2 regions of the Pseudoalteromonas sp. P1-13-1a genome follow, and region 1 is predicted to be linked to the other one. Evidence: predicted binding sites of a transcription regulator. Region 1 holds the regulator's gene; the other holds the start of a gene.
The links. The regulator NrdR, encoded in region 1, represses ribonucleotide reductase genes. The targets are predictions, from matches to a motif close to AAACACNANATNTNGTGTTT.
Positions count from the first base shown of each region.

Region 2: a site for NrdR is predicted at 4,051-4,070, ahead of nrdA (class 1a ribonucleoside-diphosphate reductase subunit alpha). Genes of this name have one in related genera too.

Region 1 is NZ_LKDV01000013.1:87,959-96,290, forward strand. It holds gene thrA (bifunctional aspartate kinase/homoserine dehydrogenase I) at 1-1,076, shown strand, start outside; gene thrB (homoserine kinase) at 1,086-2,021, shown strand; gene thrC (threonine synthase) at 2,033-3,316, shown strand; gene glyA (serine hydroxymethyltransferase) at 3,588-4,844, shown strand; gene nrdR (transcriptional regulator NrdR) at 5,257-5,706, shown strand; gene ribD (bifunctional diaminohydroxyphosphoribosylaminopyrimidine deaminase/5-amino-6-(5-phosphoribosylamino)uracil reductase RibD) at 5,709-6,842, shown strand; gene AN391_RS10260 (riboflavin synthase) at 6,859-7,512, shown strand; gene ribBA (bifunctional 3,4-dihydroxy-2-butanone-4-phosphate synthase/GTP cyclohydrolase II) at 7,542-8,332, shown strand, end outside.
Region 2 is NZ_LKDV01000024.1:51,852-60,183, reverse strand. It holds gene AN391_RS14520 (DUF1287 domain-containing protein) at 1-126, shown strand, start outside; gene yfaE (class I ribonucleotide reductase maintenance protein YfaE) at 170-442, opposite strand; gene nrdB (class Ia ribonucleoside-diphosphate reductase subunit beta) at 442-1,572, opposite strand; gene nrdA (class 1a ribonucleoside-diphosphate reductase subunit alpha) at 1,645-3,927, opposite strand; gene AN391_RS14500 (HAD family hydrolase) at 4,340-5,020, opposite strand; gene ubiG (bifunctional 2-polyprenyl-6-hydroxyphenol methylase/3-demethylubiquinol 3-O-methyltransferase UbiG) at 5,020-5,730, opposite strand; gene gyrA (DNA topoisomerase (ATP-hydrolyzing) subunit A) at 5,909-8,332, shown strand, end outside.

The DNA of each region.
Region 1 (8,332 bases):
ACTTTTTTACTCACGTCCCTTCAATCGACTTATTTTTACTTGGCTGTGGCTTAGTAGGTCAAGAGCTTATTTCTCAGTTAGAACGCCAACAGGCGTGGCTTGAAAAACGAAATATTAAATTAAACCTATATGGCGTTGCTAATTCTCGTCAATTGCATTTAGACAGCGAAGGTATTGCATTTGATGATTGGCAGCAAAAGCTAGCAGCATCAGAGCAAGCGTTTGACTTAAATTTAGTAGAGCAGTTTGTAAAACAAAATCACTTAGTAAACCCAGTGATTGTAGATTGTACGTCTTCTGATGCGCTAGCGGCTCAGTATGTGGATTTTTTAAATGCGGGTTTCCATGTTGTGGCCGCTAATAAAAAGGCAACAACCAGCTCGTACGATTATTACCAAAACTTAATTGCAGCAACACAAAAAAATAACCGCAAATTTTTATACGAAACAAACGTAGGTGCAGGTTTACCGGTAATCGATAACTTACAGTCGTTATTTGGTGCAGGTGATGAGTTACTCGAATTTAGCGGTATTTTATCAGGCTCACTGTCGTACATGTTTGGTGCACTAGAAGATGGTTTATCACTTTCTGAGGCAACAATTAAAGCAAAAGAAAGCGGTTTTACAGAGCCAGACCCACGCGATGATTTATCGGGTACTGATGTAGCACGTAAATTACTGATTATTGCTCGCGAAGCCGGCATGAAATTAGAGCTTAGCGATATAGAAGTTGAGTCGGTATTGCCACAAGGTTTTGCACAAGACGACAGCGTAGATGAATTTATGGCTAAACTACCAAGTTTAGACGCTGAGTTTAACGACCGTATTCAAAGTGCCGCAGCAGAGGGTAAAGTACTTCGTTATGTAGGTACAATTAAAGAAGGCCACTGTAAAGTAGGTATTGAAGCGGTCGATTCATCGCATGCATTAAATGTTATTCGTGATGGTGAAAACGCATTAGCTATTTTAAGCCAGTATTATCAACCACGCCCGTTTGTAATACGTGGTTACGGCGCAGGCTCTGCAGTAACAGCAGCCGGTGTATTTGCCGACGTATTAAAAACGTTATCGCGCTAGGAGTTAAAAATGATAGAAGTATATGCTCCGGCGTCTATAGGTAATTTTGCAGTGGGCTTTGATGCACTAGGCGCAGCGCTTGCGCCTATTGATGGCAGTTTATTAGGTGACGTGGCCGTAGTAAGCGCCGCTCAAAGTGATGAGTTTGTTTGCTCAGGCGAATACGCGCATAAGTTACCAAGCGATGCGAGCGAAAACCTAGCATATCAGTGTTTAGTGCATTTTAGAGCGCACGTGGCGCCAGATATGCCAAGTGTAAAATTAGAACTTAAAAAGAACTTACCAATTGGCTCAGGGCTAGGTTCGAGTGCGTGCTCGGTGGTCGCAACCTTTGCAGCGCTTGATAAGTTTGCTCAAACCAATTTAAGTCAAGTTGAGCTTATTGAGTTAATGGCTGATTTTGAAGCGATAGTCAGTGGTGGGCGTCATTACGACAACATCACCCCGTGTTATTTAGGGGGCTTACAGATTACAGGCGATTTAATTCCTGATAAGTCAATTGCTTTACCAGTTGATGAAAACTGGTACTACGTAGCGGCGTTCCCTGGTTTTTCGCTTAATACCGCAAAGGCACGCTCGGTATTACCAAAAGAGTTAAGTATGCATGCGGGGGTTGAGTTTGCTCAGCGTTTATCGGCATTTAGCAGTTTGTTATTAACGCAGCGTTTTGATGATGCACTAAGCATTATGCAAGACGATATTGCAGAGCCGTACCGGGCGCCTTTAATTGCCGGCTTCAGTGAGGCAAAAGCGAACCTTCCAGCATTAGGCGCTGAAGTTGTCAGTATTTCAGGTGCAGGCCCTACGTTATTTACAGTGTGTAAAACATTAGAAGCGGCTGAAAAATGTGCGCAGTGGTTAGCGCAAAACTATATAAATGAGCAGGGCTTTTGCCACATTTGTAAATTAGATAACGACGGCACGCGTCAATTAACAGTTTTATAGGATAGGCATTTATGCAATTACATAATTTAAAAGAAAATTCTCAAAAAGTGTCGTTTGTTGAAGCGGTAAAAACAGGGCTTGGGCGCAATCAGGGGGTATTTTTCCCTGAAAGCTTAGCGCCACTAACAGATGTAGATACGTTATTAGATATGGATTTTGTTACCCGCAGTAGCAAAATTTTATCGCACCTTATTGGCGATGAACTGCCCGCTGATACTGTTGCTCAAATGGTAAAAAATGCGTTTAACTTCCCCGTAAAATTGGTAGAGGTTGAAGACAATAACTATTGTTTAGAGCTTTTTCACGGTCCTACGCTTGCGTTTAAAGACTTTGGTGGACGCTTTATGGCTGAGTGTTTAGCACAGTTTAACAAAGGCGAAAAAGTCACGATTTTAACGGCAACCTCTGGCGATACTGGCGCTGCTGTAGCGCATGCGTTTTACAACAAGCCAAATATAGATGTGGTTATTCTATACCCTAAAGGCAAAATTTCGCTTGCTCAGCAAAAGCTATTTACTACGCTTGGTGACAACATTCATTGTTACGCAGTTGATGGCAGTTTTGATGATTGCCAAGAGCTAGTTAAAAAGTCGTTTTTAGATGACGAAGTTAAATCTACACTGGGTCTTAATTCAGCTAACTCAATCAACATTAGCCGCCTAGTGGCACAAGTATGTTATTACTTTGAGGCCATTGCACAGCTACCAAAAGAAAAGCGTGCTACCGCGCATATTTCAGTCCCTAGTGGTAACTTTGGTAATGTATGTGCCGCCATGATTGGTGCTGTAATTGGTTTGCCAGTAGGTAAACTAAGCGCAACGACTAACCAAAACGATACCGTGCCACGCTACATGCTTGATAAAAATTGGGCGCCAAATGCCACGCTTGAGTCGCTTTCAAATGCGATGGATGTGAGCAAACCAAACAACTGGCCACGTGTGCAAACAATGTTAGATAATAACTGGTTTAGCTACGATAATTTTTACTCAACCAGCGTGAGCGAAGAAAATACGCAAGCAGTGATGAAAAATATTCAACAAACTGGTTATGTTGCAGAGCCGCATACCGCCATTGCATACCAAGGTCTTGTAGAGAATAAAGCACCCGGCGCAGCAGGTATCTTTTTAGCAACTGCTCACCCTGCTAAGTTTAAAGATAGCGTAGAAGAGATCCTAAATATTGAACTTGATATGCCAAAACCACTTAGCGACGCACTTGCTAAACCTTGTTTAGCAAGCGACATTAACCCTGATTATGAAGCGTTACGCACTGAAATACTTGCTAAGTTAGGCTAACTAGCTTAGCGTTAAAAAAGCGGCCTTGGCCGCTTTTTTTTGTATTTTGAACGCGCTGAATAAAGTATTTATCATTAACTAATTAAATGTAAAAAATAAAAATCATTTAAATTATTAATGCATTTATAAAAAAATATCATCTTAAAAACGCTGTGAAATAGATTCAATCCCTGTTTAAATATCCTCAACTTAAGAGCGTAGGCAAAGAGTCGTTTAAAGCGTACAATAAAGCCTCTAAAAAACACCATACACGTTGCCCTAGGAGACCCCAATGTTAGAACGTAGCATGAATATTTCGGATTTTGATCCAGAGTTATTTGACGCGATAAACAAAGAAACTGCTCGCCAAGAAGAGCACATTGAATTAATCGCATCAGAAAACTACTGTAGCCCACGCGTACTAGAAGCACAGGGTTCACAGCTTACAAACAAATACGCAGAAGGTTACCCGGGTAAACGTTACTATGGCGGTTGTGAGCACGTAGACGTTGTTGAACAGCTTGCAATTGATCGTGCTAACGAGCTATTTGGTTCTGACTATGCAAACGTTCAGCCACATGCGGGTTCTCAAGCAAATGCAGCTGTTTTCTTAGCATTATTAGAAGCGGGCGACACTGTACTTGGTATGAGCTTAGCTCATGGTGGTCACTTAACGCACGGTTCACACGTAAGCTTCTCAGGTAAGCTATACAATGCAATCCAGTACGGGCTAGACGAAGCAACTGGCGAAATTGACTACGCACAGGTAGAAGCGCTAGCACTTGAGCACAAACCAAAAATGATTATTGGTGGTTTTTCTGCGTACTCAGGTATTGTTGATTGGGCTAAATTCCGTGAGATTGCTGATAAAGTAGGTGCTTACTTATTCGTTGATATGGCTCACGTTGCTGGTTTAATTGCGGCGGGTGTTTACCCAAGCCCAGTACCTCACGCGCATGTTGTAACAACAACAACACACAAAACATTAGCAGGCCCTCGTGGTGGTTTAATTATTTCTGCATGTGGCGACGAAGCAATTTACAAAAAGCTTAACAGCGCTGTGTTCCCAGGTGGCCAAGGTGGTCCTTTATGTCACATTATTGCTGCAAAAGCCGTGGCATTTAAAGAAGCACTACAACCAGAATTTAAAACGTACCAAGCACAGGTAGTTAAAAATGCCCAAGCTATGGTTGCTGTTATGCAAGAGCGCGGTTACAAAATCGTATCTGATAAAACAGAAAACCACTTATTCTTACTTGATTTAATCGATAAAGATATCACAGGTAAAGATGCAGATGCAGCGCTTGGTAATGCAAATATTACCGTGAACAAAAACTCTGTACCAAACGATCCACGTTCACCGTTTGTTACTTCAGGTTTACGTATTGGTTCACCTGCAATTACGCGTCGTGGCTTTAAAGAAGCTGAATCGAAAGAACTTGCTGGCTGGATTTGTGACGTATTAGACAACATCAACGATGAGTCTGTACAAGCGCAAGTTAAAGAAAAAGTTAAAGCTATTTGTGCAAAATTACCTGTATACGCTTAATTGCATAAGCAGCAGTAATTTAGAGCACAACAAGGGGCCTGTTTACCTTTCGAGATTTAATTTGCAGTAGTATGTTTGGTTTTTAGGCAAGGCAGAGTCTATGTAGTGTGGTTACTCCACACAAATAGGCGATAACGCAGCATAAATGCCAAACATGCACTGCCCTCGGGTTCGTCCTAGGGGCGATTTACTCTTTGTTGCCTACATGGATGTAGGTAAGGGGCGTGAGCAGGACGCGGAAGCTTTGCTCGGTTTTTACTTAGCCCACTAGGTTACAAACCTCGCGCCGCGATCAAATCACCCCTAGATAGAACAAATTTAATCCTGAAAGGCCAACAGGCCCTATTTTTTTGCTAAGATAAAAGGCCGCTAAATAGCGGCCTTTTTTGTTTTAAAACGGAAGTACCGAGTTATGCATTGCCCATTTTGTACCGCAAAAGATACTAAAGTTATTGATTCTCGCCTAGTCGGCGGAGGCCACCAAGTTCGCCGTCGTCGTGAATGTAACGAGTGTCACGAGCGATTTACTACCTTTGAAGGCGCCGAGTTAGTTATGCCACGTGTAATTAAACAAGATGGCAGCCGAGAACCCTTTAATGAAGATAAACTACTCAATGGCCTTAATCGCGCCCTAGAAAAACGCCCTGTTAGTACAGAGCAAGTGGATGAAGTGGTTAATATTATTAAATCGCAGTTGCGTGCTACCGGCGAGCGAGAAATATCAAGTCACCTTGTGGGTGAGTGCATAATGGAGGCGCTTAAAAAGCTGGATAAAGTAGCCTATGTGCGGTTTGCCTCTGTGTATCGCTCGTTTGAAGATATACGCGAATTTGGTGAAGAAATTGCCCGTTTAGGGGAGTAATAATGCAAAACCAAACAACCTTTACCGCGCAAGATGAAACGTACATGGCACGTGCCATCGAGCTTGCAAAAAAAGGGCGATTTACAACCACCCCCAATCCTAATGTAGGGTGTGTTTTAGTTAAAGATAACCACATAATTGGTGAAGGGTTTCATCAATTAGCTGGGCAGGGACATGCTGAGGTTAATGCCCTTGCTGTAGCAGGTGAAAACGCAAAAGGCGCGACAGCGTATGTTACGCTTGAACCGTGTAGCCATTACGGACGCACTCCGCCGTGTGCAGAGGGTTTAAAAGCCGCAGGTGTAGTAAAAGTTATTGCGGCTATGGTCGACACCAACCCACAAGTAGCAGGTAAAGGGCTTAAAATACTTAGCGATGCCGGTATTGAGGTTGCATTTGGGCTTTTAGAGCAGCAAGCGCGCGCACTTAATTTAGGTTTTTTTAAGCGTATGGAGCAGGGGCTTCCATATGTTACGTGTAAAATGGCGGCCAGCATTGATGGTAAAACCGCGCTAAAAAATGGCCAAAGTAAGTGGATCACCGGCAGCGCTGCTCGACAAGATGTACAACTACATCGAGCACAAAGCTGCGCTATTTTAACGGGCGCCGATACGGTTATTACGGATGATGCTAAGCTCAATGTGAGGTTAAGCGAGTTGCCACAGGCTTTGCCTACTGAATTACCCCTACGCCAACCGGTGCGTGTTATAATTGACTCACAAAATAGGCTTACACCAGAGCTGGCAGTATTTAATATTGAAAGTGAAATAATAATTTTTACTACCAAGGTTGATAAATCAACGCAGTGGCCGCATTTTGTAAGGCATATAGAAGTGCCACAGCAAAATAACAAAGTTAATTTAACGTCTGTTTTAGCGTACCTTGCTAAGCTGCAATTTAATCATGTTTATTTAGAAGCGGGTGCTACACTTGCCGGTAAAATGACAGAGCTTAATTTAATAGACGAATATATATTTTATCTAGCGCCTAAACTAATGGGGTGCGATGCAAAAAGCTTAGTTAATTTTGCACCGCTAACAGATATGCAAAACACCGTTAATTTGACGTTTAAAGAGTGTGTGAAAATAGGCGATGATTTACGTATAACCGCCACAAAACACATTCCAACCACTTAATTAAAAGAGTAGGGCTATGTTTACTGGAATAATTGAAGCCACAGGCAAAATTGCGCTATTACAAAAAAAACAAGGCGATTTAGCCATTCGCATTCAAAGCGCTAACCTTGATATGAGCGATGTAAAGCTAGGTGATAGTATTGCCACTAATGGCGTATGCTTAACCGTAGTAGATAAGCACATTGATGGCTTTAGTGCCGACTTATCAAATGAAACTATCAGCCTCACTGGGTTTGCAAATTACAATATTGGCCAAACAGTTAATCTAGAAAAAGCCATGCAGCCGGTTTCGCGTTTAGGGGGGCACTTGGTCTCTGGTCATGTTGATGGCATTGCCACCATTACCGCTATTACGAGTAATGCGCGCGCAACAGAGTACTGGTTAAGCACAGATGAAAATTTAATGAAGTACATTCCTTATAAAGGGTCTGTATGTATAGATGGTATAAGCCTGACAGTAAACGCTGTCCAAGGTAATGAATTTAAATTAACCATAGTGCCGCACACAAGCGAGCAAACTACCATTGCTGATTTTAAAGTGGGCACACGCGTTAATTTAGAAGTTGACCAAATTGCACGTTATTTAGAGCGCCTTATTAAAGGGGCTGAGCAGCCAACGGGCTCAGACATTTCAATGAGCTTACTAGCTAAAGCTGGTTTTGTTAAATAACGACACTGATAACTTACACGAGCAAATTTATGAACTTACACAGCGCACAAGAAATCATCGACGACATTAAAGCCGGTAAAATGGTTATTTTAATGGATGACGAAGACAGAGAAAACGAAGGTGATTTAATCATTGCAGCAGAGCACATTAGCGCCGAAGCAATTAACTTTATGGCCACTCATGGCCGTGGCTTAATTTGTTTAACTATGACGCAAGAGCGTTGTGAGCAACTTGATTTACCGTTAATGGTTAAAAACAATGGCGCAGCGTTTTCTACTAACTTTACTATGTCGATTGAAGCTGCCAAAGGCGTAACAACAGGTATATCAGCAGCCGATAGAGCACGTACAGTTCAAGCGGCAATTGCAAAGGGTGCTGTACCAAGTGATATTGTACAACCTGGGCATATTTTTCCTATTATGGCACAACCAGGTGGCGTGTTAACGCGCGCAGGCCACACCGAAGCCGGGTGTGATTTAGCACGTTTAGCCGGCCTTGAAGCCTCATCAGTTATTGTAGAAATTCTCAATGCCGATGGCACTATGGCGCGCCGCCCCGATTTAGAAATATTTGCTAAAGAGCACGGTATTAAAATTGGCACAATTGCAGATTTAATTGAGTACCGAAACCTTAACGAAACCACCATAGAGCAAGTGGCTAAGTGTAAATTACCCACTGAGCACGGTGAGTTTGATTTAGTAACCTATAAAGATACGATTGACGGCCAACTGCACTACGTATTGCTAAAAGGCGAAATTAAAGAGCAAGAACCAACGCTTGTGCGCGTGCACTTACAAAGTACCTTTAACGACATTTTGCT
Region 2 (8,332 bases), on a different contig from region 1:
CAAACCGGCAATCCTTTAATTGTACATAATATTGGGCGTGGTCCTGAAAAAACCGATATGCTCTTTGATTATAAAATCACAGGGCACTATCGGTTCGAACTAAAGCAGATTCATAAGACGCAGTAATACTCATTTGCAATAATACTTAATTATGCGCATTGGTATAACTTTATTTTAAGTTTATGCTTATATTGCCATTGGGTTTACAGCAGCACAGCAGTATTTCTCCCTCACGTACAAACGCTAAAGGTTCTTCGTTATATTGCACTTGGCCAGAGACTAACGTGGCTCTGCACGCGCCGCAATAGCCTTCGCGGCACTGATAGGCTACGTCTATTTTTTGGTTTTCTAAGCAATGTAAAACAGAAGGGCAGCCAGTGCTAAATTCAATACACTGGCTGTTATCTGCAAGCGTTATACTTGCAGTGGGTTTGTCACTCATTATAAATCAAAGTCACCAAATTCTGAGGCATCTACTTGAGAGTCGATTTGACCTACAAGGTATGAGCTAATTTCAGCTTCTTGCGGCGCAACTTGCACGTTGTCAGACACAAGCCAAGAGTTGATCCATGGAATAGGGTTGCTGTTGTTTTCAAACTGCGCAGGCAAGCCAATTGCTGTCATACGTGCATTAGTGATGTATTCAACATATTGACACAAGATGTGTTTATTTAAGCCAATCATTGAGCCATCTTTGAACAAGTATTCTGCCCATTCTTTTTCTTGCTCTGCTGCTTCTACAAACATTTTAATGGCTTCTTCACGGCACTGCGCAGCGACAATCGCCATTTCAGGGTCGTCTTTACCATCTTGCATAATGTTCAAAATATGCTGTGTACCCGAAAGGTGTAGCGCTTCATCACGAGCGATTAGCTTGATGATTTTAGCGTTACCTTCCATTAATTCACGTTCTGCAAAGGCAAATGAGCAGGCAAAACTAACATAAAAACGAATAGCTTCAAGAATATTTACCGACATCATCGCAAGGTAAAGTTTCTTTTTAAGATCAAATAAGCTAATCACAACGGTTTGACCGTTAATGTCGTGCTTGCCTTCCCCATACAGATTATAAAGCGACACGCCATTAATTAAATCGTCGTAGTAGGTGGTTACCGCATCAGCACGTTCGCTGATTTTTTCGTTACTTACAATGTCATCAAAAATTAGTTCTGGTGACTGTGTTACGTTACGAATAATGTGGGTATAAGAGCGGCTGTGAATAGTTTCACTAAATGCCCAGGTTTCTATCCATGTTTCTAGTTCAGGAATAGACACAATAGGAAGTAGGGCAACATTTGGTGAGCGGCCTTGTACACTATCAAGCAGCGTTTGGTATTTTAAGTTACTTAAAAATATGTGCTTTTCGTGCTCAGGTAACGCTTGAAAATCTAAACGGTCTTTACTTACGTCTACTTCTTCTGGACGCCAAAAAAACGAAAGTTGCTTTTCAATCAATTTTTCAAAAATAGGGTATTTTTGTTGATCGTAACGCGAAACGTTAACGGTTTGGCCAAAAAACATTGGCTCTTGCATTTGATCATTATGGTTACGACTAAAAGTAGTATAAGACATGTCTATCACTCAAAAACTATCACTAAAACTATCAGGACAAAGCGGGCAAAGAGCCCGCTTTAAGTTTATCTATTAAATTTTACACGCGCCGCCTGCACAATCGTCATCTTCGACTTCTGGCGTATCGTCTTGTGCATCTGATGCACCATCGCGGGTGTTATGGTAATAAAGTGTTTTAACACCCAATTTGTAGGCACCCAGTAAGTCTTTTAATAAGACTTTCATAGGTACTTTACCGCCTTCGTACTTACTTGGATCATAATTTGTATTGGCCGAAATAGTTTGGTCAATAAACTTTTGCATTATGCCCACTAACTGTAAGTAACCATCGTTTGATGGAATATCCCACAGCAGCTCGTAGTTATCTTTTAAGCGTTCGTACTCTGGCACTACTTGTTTTAAAATACCGTCTTTACTTGCTTTAACGCTAATGTGACCACGTGGTGGCTCAATACCGTTAGTCGCGTTAGAGATTTGCGACGATGTTTCTGAAGGCATTAATGCGCTAAGTGTTGAGTTACGCATGCCGTGCTCTTTAATGCTGGCACGTAATGAGTCCCAATCTAAGTGCAGTGGCTCATCACAAATTTTATCTAAGTCACGTTTGTATGTATCCGTTGGCATAATACCTTGAGAGTACGTTGTTTCGTTAAACTTAGGACACGCGCCACGCTCTTTAGCAAGCTCGTTTGATGCTTTCATTAAGTAATATTGAATTGCTTCAAACGTTTTATGAGTCAGTGCATTAGCACTGCCATCTGAGTAGCGTTTACCATTTTTAGCTAAGTAGTAAGCGTAGTTAATTACACCTATTCCTAATGTGCGGCGGCCCATTGTGGCATTACGTGCAGCCGGTACTGGGTAGTCTTGGAAATCAAGTAGATTATCAAGAGCACGAACTGCAAGTTCCGCAAGCTCTTCCAGTTCATCAAGCGATTCAATAGCACCTAAGTTAAATGCCGATAGCGTACAAAGGGCAATTTCGCCTTCTTCGTCGTTTACGTTATTTAACGGCTTAGTTGGCAATGCAATTTCTAAACATAAGTTAGATTGGCGAATTGGCGCAACTTTAGAAATAAACGGGCTGTGAGTGTTACAGTGATCCACGTTTTGTAAATAAATACGACCTGTACTAGCTCGCTCTTGTGCGAACATTGAGAAAAGCTCAATCGCTTTGATACGCTTTTTACGAATAGACTCGTCTTGCTCGTATTTTACGTATAACGCATCAAACTCGTCTTGGTCTTCAAAGAATGCATCGTAAAGGCCAGGCACATCTGATGGGCTAAATAACGTAATGTAGTCGTCTTTAATTAAACGAGAATACATTAGCTTATTAAACTGTACGCCGTAATCTAAATGACGAACACGGTTATCATCAACACCACGGTTATTTTTAAGTACAAGCAGGTTTTCTACTTCTAAATGCCAAAGCGGATAGAATAAGGTTGCTGCACCGCCACGAACGCCACCTTGCGAGCAGCTTTTAACAGCTGTTTGAAAGTGCTTATAAAAAGGGATACAACCAGTGTGGTACGCTTCACCGTTACGAATATGGCTGCCTAACGCACGAATACGGCCGGCGTTAATACCAATACCCGCACGTTGTGATACGTATTTAACAATCGCAGATGATGTAGCATTGATTGAATCAAGGCTATCGCCACATTCAATAAGTACACATGAGCTAAATTGGCGAGTAGGGGTACGTACACCCGACATAATGGGTGTAGGCAAAGAGATTTTAAACGTTGATACAGCATCGTAAAAACGCTTGATGTAATCAATACGTGTTTCGCGCGGGTAGTCAGAAAATAAACTCGCAGCCACTAAAATATATAAAAACTGAGCACTTTCGTAAATTTCACCTGTTACGCGGTTTTGTACCAGGTATTTACCTTCAAGTTGCTTTACGGCTGCGTAGCTAAAGTTAAGATCGCGCGAATGATCAAGATACGCATCTAGCTCGTCAAGCTCTTGCTCTGTGTAATCAACAAGTAAGTGAGCATCGTAGCGTTTGTCTTCAACCATTTTTGTAACATGGTCAAATAAACGTGGAGGCTCAAACTGGCCATACGCTTTTTTACGTAAGTGGAATACAGCTAAGCGGGCAGCTAAATACTGGTAGTCAGGCGACTCTTTTGAAATTTGATCGGCTGCTGCTTTAATGATGGTTTCGTGAATGTCTTTTGTACGAATACCGTCGTAAAATTGAATGTGCGACTTTAATTCAACCTGTGAAACCGATACGTTGTTTAAACCTTCGGCGGCCCATTCAATAACGCGATGGATCTTATCAAGATCTAGCGGCTCTTTACGCCCGTCACGCTTGCTTACAGATAACTGTTGGTTCATAGCTTTGCCTGTATTCCTTGGGAATTGAGTATTTTGACCAATGTTTTATACCTCGCTAAAGCAAGGTACGTATTCATTTATTATAAGTTTCACCGTATGGGCGAATTTAATTGAATAACATTTGGCCACAATATCTGGTGTTGTTCAATTTAGAGATCACAAGATAGTGTGGTCTGAGTTGATTTGCAAGGGACATAATTGCCCCTATTTGTGGATAACTTTGGGATAAAGCAGTTGTGTTAGTAGTCACTCACCTTTGAACAATCATTTAAGTTGAAATAGGTAAAAATCAACTAATGATCAGCTAAATTTGCGCATTTTGAAAATAAATTTTGACTGCTTTTTTTATCATCAAGCTGTGCATAAAAACTAACACGATCACAATATATAGTGTTTAATAGAGCTAATGGCACTATATATGGTTAAAAGCATCAATAGGGCTGCGCCAATTAAAGTCGGCTTCCCAGCGCAACGCCTCCTCAATACTTGGTATATAGCCCCAAAGCGCTGTAGCGGTATGCATACCTGCAGCTTTACCCGCTTGTATATCACGTTGTGCATCACCTACATATAAACAACGCTTAGGATCAACGTTCATCAGTTTTGTACAGTGTAATAAGGGTAAAGGAGACGGTTTTGCTTCGGTAAGTGTATCGCCACTGATCACCACATGTGCATTTTTTAATGCGGGGATAGCTGCCACTAAAGGGTCGGTTAAAAACCCAGGTTTATTGGTCATTATCCCCCATTTTGTAGCTTGGTTTTCAAGGGCTATGAGTAATGATTCTATACCTTCAAAGCAACGTGTGTGATTAGCTAGGTTTTGGCTATAGTAACTCACTAGCTGTTTTATCCGCTGTGCTTGAGGTTGCGTGGCCCATTGTTCTTTAAAGCCGAGCTCAAGTAATGCACCTGCACCATTAGAAGCAGCTTTTCGGTACGCCTCAGGTGTAACTTGTGCAACACCTTCACTTTTAAGCACAGCATTCAATGCTGCACCTAAATCATCAGCTGTATCAAGTAAAGTGCCATCTAAATCAAATAAAAAAGCATCGTACTCAAAAGGAGTTACTGGAGTAGAAGAGCTAGCCATTACGCTAACTTCTCAAAGTGAAGTATATAATTAACACTTACATCTGTATTTAATGAATATTGCTTAGAAAGCGGGTTATAGCTAAGACCTGCACTGGCGCGTACTTTTAAGCCTGCTTGCTCAGCCCATGCAATTAGTTGTGCAGGTTTGATAAATTTGTTGTGGTCGTGTGTGCCTTCGGGCACCATTTTCAATAGCTTTTCAGCACCTACAATAGCAAACAAGTATGCTTTAGGCGTTTTATTAAGAGTTGAGAAAAATACATCAGCGCCGGGCTTGGCAAGCTTTGCTACTGCACGAATTATAGAGGCAGGATCAGGGACGTGCTCAAGCATTTCCATGCAAGTTATTACATCAAAGCGAGCAGGGTACTGGTTTGCAAACTCCTCTGCAGGTACTTTTATATAGTCAACATTTACACCCGTTTCTAGGCTGTGTAGTTTGGCTACGGTGAGTGGCTCTTGGCCCATGTCTATACCGGTTACGTTTGCCCCCATGCGCGCCATGCTTTCACTAAGTATACCGCCACCACAACCTACATCGAGTGTTTCTTTTTCAAATAAACCTTGGCTTTTGTTAGCTACAAAGTCTAATCGTAATGGGTTAATTTCGTGAAGAGGTTTAAACTCTCCGTCTTGGTCCCACCATCGCTCAGCAATGGCTTCAAATTTTGCTATTTCTGCGTTATCTACATTTTGATGTTCGGTCATAAAATACTTCCTCGTCAATCTGAGGCCATTATATAGGCCTAAATTGATAAATCGCAAAGTTTTGCGCCTGTAAATTAAAATTAATTGTGATAGCATGGTCGCTTAGAAATAATAACAAATACTCTTGGCACCCAATACCGGGTTGCAAAGAGCTGATACTGAAGGAATGTGATATCAAATGACTGATCTCGCCAATGAAATTCTGCCAGTCAATATTGAAGACGAGTTAAAAAACTCCTACCTAGATTATGCAATGAGTGTAATCGTAGGACGTGCATTACCAGACGTACGTGATGGTTTAAAACCTGTTCACCGCCGCGTTTTGTTTGCAATGAACGAGCTTAGTAATGACTGGAATAAGCCTTACAAAAAATCGGCCCGTGTGGTCGGTGATGTAATTGGTAAATACCACCCACACGGCGACAGTGCAGTTTATGACACCATCGTGCGTATGGCACAGCCATTCTCACTACGTTATATGCTTGTAGATGGCCAAGGTAACTTCGGTTCGGTTGATGGTGATTCAGCAGCGGCAATGCGTTATACAGAAGTACGTATGGCAAAAATGTCGCATGAGTTATTAGCCGATCTTGAAAAAGAAACGGTTGATTTCGTTCCAAACTACGACGGTACCGAACAAATTCCTGACGTTTTACCGACCAAAGTGCCTAACTTACTGGTAAACGGTTCATCGGGTATTGCGGTAGGTATGGCTACAAATATTCCTCCACATAACCTAACTGAAGTGGTGAATGGCTGTTTAGCGCTTATTCAAAATCCTGATTTAACGATTCATGAATTAATGGATTACATTCCAGGTCCTGACTTCCCAACGGCTGCCATTATTAATGGTAAAAAAGGCATTGAAGATGCCTACTTAACAGGCCGTGGTAAAGTGTACATGCGAGCACGTGCCGACATCGAAACCGATGAAAAAACAGGCCGCGAAACTATTATCGTGCACGAAATCCCTTATCAGGTTAATAAAGCCCGCTTAATTGAAAAGATTGCTGAGCTTGTTAAAGATAAAAAAATTGAAGGCATTAGCGCACTACGTGATGAATCAGATAAAGACGGTATGCGTATCGTTATTGAGATTAAGCGTGGCGATGTTGGTGAAGTTATTCTAAACAACCTATATGCACAAACTCAGTTACAAACTGTGTTTGGTATGAATATGGTTGCATTAATTAATAACCAACCTAAGTGTTTCAACCTAAAAGAAATGCTTGAAGAGTTTGTTATTCACCGCCGTGAAGTGGTTACACGCCGTACCGTATTTGATTTACGTAAAGCCCGTGACCGTGCTCATACCCTTGAAGGTTTAGCAATTGCGCTTGCCAACATTGACCCTATTATTGAGCTTATTCGTAAATCACCAACCCCAGCTGAGGCTAAATTGGCCTTGACGGCACGTCCATGGGATTTGGGTAATGTAAAAGCTATGCTTGAAAAAGCAGGGGAAGACAACGTAGCACGTCCAGATTGGCTAGCAAGTGAGCTTGGTATTCGAGATGGTCAGTACTATATTTCTGAGCAACAAGCGCAAGCGATTCTTGATTTACGTTTACACAAACTAACCGGCCTTGAGCATGAAAAAATCTTAGCAGAGTACCAATCGCTGTTAGATTTAATTGCTGAGTTACTTCACATTTTAAGCAGCCCTGAGCGTCTAATGGAAGTTATTCGTGATGAGTTAGTTGAAATTAAAGAGCAGTATGGTGATGAGCGCCGTACAGAAATTAACGCTGCCGCGCACGACATTAGCCTTGAAGATTTAATCAACGAAGAAGATGTTGTTGTGACCTTGTCGCACGAAGGTTACGTTAAGTATCAGGCATTGTCTGATTATGAGGCGCAGCGCCGTGGTGGTAAAGGTAAGTCAGCAACGAAGATGAAAGATGAAGATTTCATTGAACGTCTTTTAGTTGCGAATACCCACGATACCATTTTATGTTTCTCTACTGCGGGTCGTTTGTACTGGCTTAAAGTATACCAGTTACCACTGGCAAGTCGCGCCGCACGCGGTAAGCCAATTGTTAACTTACTGCCACTTGAAGATGATGAGCGTATTACTGCTATTCTACCTGTACGCGAGTACGAAGAAGATAAGTACATCTTTATGGCAACTGCATTTGGTACCGTGAAGAAAACACCACTAACGGCATACAGCCGCCAACGCGCAAGCGGTATTATTGCTGTAAACCTTAACGAAGGCGATAGCCTAATTGGGGTTGATATTACCGATGGTAGCAATGAAATTATGTTGTTTACTGATGCTGGTAAAGTGGTACGCTTTAAAGAAGCCGAAGAGTCTACTGTAGTTGATGAAAACGGCAATCCGGTACTTGATGAAGAAGGCAACCCTGAGGTTCGTTTCAAAGGTGTTCGCCCTATGGGTCGTACTGCTACCGGTGTTCGTGGTATTAAGATGGCCGACGACCAACGCGTAGTGTCATTAATTGTGCCTAAGTCTGACGGTGCTATTTTAACTGTGACTGAAAATGGTTACGGTAAACGTACTCAACTTGAAGATTACCCATCGAAGAGCCGTGCAACACAAGGTGTTGTATCTATTAAGGTGAGTGAGCGTAATGGCGCA